DNA from 2 places in the Pseudoblastomonas marina genome. Region 1 is predicted to be linked to the other one. Evidence: predicted binding sites of a transcription regulator. Region 1 holds the regulator's gene; the other holds the start of a gene.
What was found. Region 1 encodes LexA, which represses DNA repair genes until DNA is damaged. Its sites were predicted from a motif close to GTTCCNCNCTTGTTCT; they were not measured.
Positions count from the first base shown of each region.

Region 2: a site for LexA is predicted at 2,247-2,262, ahead of T8S45_RS08725 (DUF7146 domain-containing protein). Genes of this name have one in related genera too.

Region 1 is NZ_CP139718.1:792,713-795,884, forward strand. Features, by position in the region: gene hrcA (heat-inducible transcriptional repressor HrcA) at 1-182, shown strand, start outside; gene grpE (nucleotide exchange factor GrpE) at 192-806, shown strand; gene lexA (transcriptional repressor LexA) at 882-1,559, opposite strand; gene trpC (indole-3-glycerol phosphate synthase TrpC) at 1,661-2,449, opposite strand; gene trpD (anthranilate phosphoribosyltransferase) at 2,446-3,172, opposite strand, start outside.
Region 2 is NZ_CP139718.1:1,745,511-1,748,682, reverse strand. Features, by position in the region: gene T8S45_RS08730 (strawberry notch family protein) at 1-1,173, opposite strand, end outside; gene T8S45_RS08725 (DUF7146 domain-containing protein) at 1,249-2,157, opposite strand; gene T8S45_RS08720 (lytic transglycosylase domain-containing protein) at 2,296-2,880, shown strand; gene T8S45_RS08715 (thermonuclease family protein) at 2,945-3,172, shown strand, end outside.

The sequences.
Region 1 (3,172 bases):
TCGGCTCCGAGAACCGCCTATTCTCGCTTTCCGGCTCCTCGGTCATTGCCGCGCCCTATCGCGATCGCGAGGGCAAGGTGGTCGGCGTGCTGGGTGTGATCGGGCCGACTCGGTTGAATTATGCGCGCGTGGTCCCCATGGTTGATTTCACGGCGAATTCGCTGAGCAAACTGATCGGCTAAAAAGAACCCATGACCAACGACAACGACAAGCAGGGCGCCCACGCGCCCGACCCGGAAGTGGCGGAAGAACTCCGCGGAGTTCCCGAAGACATGATCGACGAGGGTGACGAGCCCTCAGACGGCGACACAAATGGCGAAGGCGAGGGCGACCTTGCCGATGCGATCGCACAGTTGCGCAACGATCTCGACGCGACGAAGCAGGAAGTCCTCTATGCGCGCGCAGAAACGCAGAACGTGCGTCGGCGGCTCGAAAAGGACGTGGCCGATGCCCGCAATTACGGCGCGTCGGGCTTCGCCCGCGACATCCTTTCGGTGGCCGACAATATCGCCCGCGCGCTCGAACACGTGCCCGAAGCACTGCGCGAGGACGACAAGGCGCGCCGTTTCATCGAGGGTATCGAGGCGACCCAGCGTGAGATCGACAAAGTCTTTGCACAGAACGGCATCAGTCGCATCGCTGCGGTCGGCCTTCCGCTCGACCCCAACCAGCACCAGGCGATGATGGAAATTCCCACTGCGGACGCCGAACCCGGCACGGTGGTGCAGGAAATGCAGGCGGGCTACATGCTGCGCGAGCGGCTGCTCCGCCCGGCGATGGTCGGGGTGGCCAAGAAGCCGGACTGACCTCACGCAACCCAAGTACGAGAAAGGCCGCCGCTCCCTTCCGGAGCGGCGGCCTTTTTTCTCGGTTCGAACCGATCAGTTGTAACGGCGCAGGAGACCGGCCAGCTTGCCCTGCACGCGGACCTCATCGGCGTTGTAGACCTGCGGCTCGTAGGCGGCGTTGGCGGGATCGAGCGTGATCCGGCCCTTGTCGCGGCGCAGGTATTTGAGCGTCGCTTCCTCGTCGCGGACCAGCGCGACGACGATTTCGCCGTCACGCGCGACGTCGGTGCGCTTCACCAGCGCGTAGTCGCCGTCGAAAATTCCCGCTTCGATCATCGAATCGCCGGAGACTTCGAGCGCGAAATGATCGCCGGCCCCCAGCAATGCCGCGGGCACGGGCAGGGTCTGCGTATCTTCGAGCGCTTCGATCGGTACACCCGCGGCGATCCGGCCATGGAGCGGGATCTCGATCACGTCATTGGCCGGTCGCGGCGTGCTCTCGGGCATCTTGAGCGACGCAGGCGCAGCGGCCTTCGAAGTTGCGGAAGCCACCGCATCTTCCGGCTGCCGGATCACCTCGAGTGCACGCGCCCGGTTGGGCAAGCGGCGGATGAAACCGCGCTCCTCGAGCGCCGAGATCAGCCGGTGGACGCCCGATTTCGACTTGAGGTCGAGCGCGTCCTTCATTTCCTCGAAACTCGGCGACACGCCGGTTTCCTCGAGCCGTTCCTGGATGAAACGGATGAGCTCGTGTTGTTTGCGAGTGAGCAATTGCTCCTCCCTTGATCGGTTCGCCTTCAGTGAACGAACAAGGAACAATTAGGCAACTTCCGCGAACCCGTCAAGTGCAACGCCGCGGAAAGCTGCGGGTCCTATCCGTTTCCGAGCAGATCGCGCGTGGCGCATTCCACATCATTCCGGCGCATCAGTGTCTCGCCGACGAGGAAGGCCCGCAGCCCATGGCCGGCAAGGCGCTCGATATCAGGATGCTCGGTGATACTGCTTTCGGCGATTCCGAGGACGCCGCGCGGCAGCATGGGCGCGAGGCGCTCGCTGGTCGCGAGGTCGGTCTCGAATGTTGCGAGGTTGCGGTTGTTGATCCCGATCATGTCGGGCGAACATCGCAGGACGCGCTCCATTTCCTGCTCGTCATGCACCTCGAACAGGACGTCGAGCCCGAACTCGCGCGCGACGTCGGCAAGCTCGGCCATTTGCGCATCGCCCAGCGCCGCCGCGATGAGGAGGATCGCGTCGGCCCCCAATGCCCGCGCCTCGACGACCTGCCAAGGATCGATCGTGAAGTCCTTGCGCAACACGGGGAGCGAACAGGCTGCACGCGCTTCGATGAGGTAGGTATCGCTGCCCTGGAAATGCGGTTCCTCGGTCAACACCGAAAGGCAGGCGGCGCCCCCCTTGGCGTAGGCGCGTGCGTGATCTGCCGGGTCGAAATCAGCACGGATCAAGCCTTTCGAGGGTGACGCTCGCTTGATTTCGGCGATCAGCCCGAAGCCGTTCGCTGCCTTGGCGGCCAGCGCGTCCCGGAAGCCCCTCACCGGTGAAGCAGCGCTCGCTTCCTCTTCGAGCGAGGCGAGCGCGCGCGCAGCCTTGCGTCGTTCGACATCCTCGCGCTTGATCGCACAGATTTCGGCCAGTTTGCTCACGCGACGAGCTCGATCCATGCGCCGAGCAGTTTCGCCGCGGCCCCGCTGTCTAGCGCCTCTTGGGCTTCGGCCACCCGCGCGGGCCAGTCTTCCTCGCGCCCGGCAACCACCAGCGCGGCGGCGGCATTGAACACCACCGCATCGCGATAGGCGCCGGGCATCCCGTCGAGCAGTGCGCGCAGCGCCCTGGCGTTGTGCGCGGCATCTCCGCCGCGGATGGCCTCGACCGGGGCATGCTCCAGCCCGGCCCTTGCGGCGTCGAACCGGCGCATGGCGAAATCGCTGCCGCGCACATCGGCCATCTCGTTGCCGCCGGCGAGGCTAAGTTCGTCGAGGCCCTCGTCGCCCGAGACGATCAGCGAGCGCCCCGTTCCGAGCGAGGCCATCGCGCGCGCATAGATCGGGACGTAGGCAGGCCGTGCGATACCGATCAGCTGGCTGTGCACGCGCGCCGGGTTCGACAGCGGACCCATCAGGTTGAAGATCGTGCGCTTGCCGAGCTGCTGGCGGATGGGCTGGATCCGCGCCATCGCCGGGTGGTGGTTCTTGGCAAACAGGAAGCAGATGCCGATCTCGGCGAGCGTCTTCTCGGCGGTGCGTCCCGCAGCGTCCATGTCGAGACCCAAGGCCTCGAGCGTGTCGGCGGCGCCGGCTTTCGAAGACGCCGCGCGGTTGCCGTGCTTGGCCACCGGGACCCCGCAGGCTGCGACGACGAGGCTCACC
Region 2 (3,172 bases), 950 kb from region 1:
GAACGCGATGCGGCTGGGCCGGTAAGGCAGGTAGATGCCTGCCTGTTCGGGCACAGGCGCGGGGTCGGCGAGGACCGAATAGGCAAGGTCGATCGCATTCGCCGTGGCTGCTGGTGTCGCGGCGAACGGCGCCACCGGCCGAACCGGCGCGCTTTGGGCCGAAGTCTTGCCAACGAGGCGCACTGGCTTGCCGAGCGGCAGGCGGTGGATGTTGGCGGAGGTCTGTATGCGTGGCGGAAGCGCAGTGATAAGCTCGTGGAGCGAGATGAGGTCGGCAGTATCTCCGGTGATCGCAGGCGAGGACGCAGTCGGCGTCTTGTCGAACACAACCAGGCGAACAGCGATCCCCGTCCCTGTCCGGCGAAACATCTGCTGCAGGCGAACATCGAGGAGCAGCGATGCTTCGTCCTGTTCCTTGGCGAAGGCGGAGGCGTCGAAGCCTTCAGGCATAATGGCGACGATCCTCGCCCGATTAGCAGCGGCCCGGATTGCACCGCGTAGGTGACGCATAGCGGTCTCACCGTCCTTGCCGCGTTCCAGGCTGTGAGCGAACGGCGGGTTCATCAGCACGGCAGACGGAACAGGGCCGCGAAGCAAGTCGGCGATCAGTTCCCCGTCATGCGCAGTGATGGTGGCCGTGGGGAAGACGTGGGCCAGACCGTCTCGTCTTGCCGGATCGATCTCGTTGAGGAGCAGCGAAGCGTTCTGGACGCTGCCCCAAAGAGCAAGGGCACCATTGCCTGCGGACGGTTCGAGGAGCGTGTCTTGCGCGCAGCCAGCTGCGGCCTTCGCCATCAGCCAGGCCAGCATTGGCGGGGTCGAGAACTGCTGGAGCTCGACCTGTGCTTCGCTGCGCACATGCCGCGGCGGAAAGGCAGCTTGGAGCCAGTCGAACCGCGCTTCGGCTTCATGCACGTTCGTCGCCAGATCGATCCGTGAGGACTCTCGCAACCAGAGCAGTGCGCCGATCTCGACCGCGTTATTGTAGTCAGCGATGGTCCAGGCGCTTCCCCAGTCCAAAGATCCAGTCTCCTCGGCGAACAGCCCGGAAATGTCGGTACGGGTAAGATGACGTCCCGAAGCAAGAAGCGCGGCAACTCGGGTGCCGATGGCATAGGCCAAGGGCATGGACGGCAACTGCTCGCCGGCGGGAAACAGGTCTGATTGAAACATGGCAATTCGTCCTCCTGATGGGGGCATCGGGACACGCCCTCTGCCGGATCAGGAATTCGAGAAGCTCTCTCTCCTCTACCGCGCCGCTTTGCGGCGCAGCCATGCTGTAAGTTCATCGTTCCAGTCGGTGTCGCGTGAGGATGGTTTGCGAACGTGGATCGTCCGCCCATCGCGGGCATAAGCGGCCAGGCCACGCGACGCAGCCAGCTCGCCGCCAGCATCGTGATCGACGAAGAGGTGAAGCTCGGTCACGCTCTCAGGCACGCTGACGAGACCGAAGCGCTCATTGCCCAGGGTCGCCCAGACGGGGATGCCGGTAAGAGCATAAGCCGACATTGCGCTCTCGATCCCTTCAGCAAGGCCGAGCAGGCCGGAGGCCGGAGCGAAGAGACGAACAGCAGCTTCACCGAGCGCGCCAAGCGCGCGCTTCGGCTTGTCGAAATCAGCCTTGGCATCGCCCGAAAGGAAAGTGCGATGGATGGCGATCGGCCCCTCGTCGAGGTTGACCGCCGCAATCATCGCCGGCAAAAAGCGGGTTCGTCCTTTCGGACCAAGCGGCGTTCGTGAATGGAAGCGGAGCGCCGGAGATGCGGCAAGGATGCCGCGGCTCTCCAGATATGCCTTTGCCGGGCTGGCACGCAGTGGCTGTGCATCGCGCCAGATCCTCAGCGCTGCCGCCGAGGGTTTGCGCGTTCTGGTCTGCTCGGGACCTTCGGTAGTCGCAGAAGCTGAAAAGAGCGCCGGTGCCTCGAAACCTTCACGCGCCAATGCAGACAATACGCTCTGCTGATCACATCCCGCAAAGCAATGGAAAAGGATAGCCTGTCGACCGAGCGACACACCGAGTGACGGCGTGCGGTCATCATGCGCGGGGCAACAGGCCATGCCCTTTGTGCCGGACCATTTGCCCCCTCGCGATTCGCAAATGCGACGGGCGGTCTCGGCAAGCGACCGGTTGGGATGAGTTTGGACAGACAGGGACATGCGAGCTCCTCAGCATGCAAAGTAGCCCCCTCATCAGCGCTCCTCTCCTCTCCCAAAGGCAGGCGTTCGCCGCTTTCCTACAGGGATATGTTCTATCTATGTTCTCTTTCGATTCGAATCAATGGAGCACAAGTCGAGATGACCTCCCTCAATCGTCTGACTGCGATAGCGGTCGCCTGTCTGGGGATGATCGCGACCTCCTCACAGCAGGTCCGCGCCCAGGATTTCACTTTGTTCGAGCACGCGATCGTTCCACCAAAGACGGACCAGCAGCCGGCAAGGCAATATCTACCTGCAATCTACCAAACAGGGCCAGCAGACGTATCCTACCGGGAAGGCCTGTATATGGCGGCAATAGCCGAGGCCGAGCGCCGTTACGGGCTTCCGACCAATCTGCTTCGTGCTCTCATCTGGGCTGAGTCCCGCTTCAATCCGATGGCTGTGAGTCCAGCCGGTGCTGCCGGGCTTGCTCAGCTTATGCCAGCCACGGCGCGAGAACTGGGCGTCCGGAACCGTCATGACCCTCTTGCATCGATCGACGGTGGCGCCAGGTACCTTCGCGACATGTTGGACCGGTTCGACGCGGTCCACCTGGCCTTGGCTGCTTACAATGCGGGCCCAGGTGCCGTCTCCCGATCACGCGGCATTCCCAACAATGGTGAAACGCCGCAATATGTCCGGTCTGTGTTGGGACGTTGGCAAGCAATTGGTACGTACAATTGACGAAACTACCTGATTTCCGGCTATTGTCTGAAATCATGTGCCGGAATGAAGACGGACAACGCCAGTGAATGAGACCCCCGGTGAGCCGTTCGACTTTCGCAAGGCGTTGAAGGCACAGAAGCGCCGGAAGCTGAGAAAGGAGATCGCGTTGGGTTTGGGAGCATTCGCGATCGTATTTGCTGGAGGGATGCTGGCACTCAACTGGTCAGTCCATGATGCCAGCCTTGCTAACGACGATCAGCAGCCTCAGGCTTTATTCCAGCAAGCAAGCTCCCCACAATTCGACATCTGC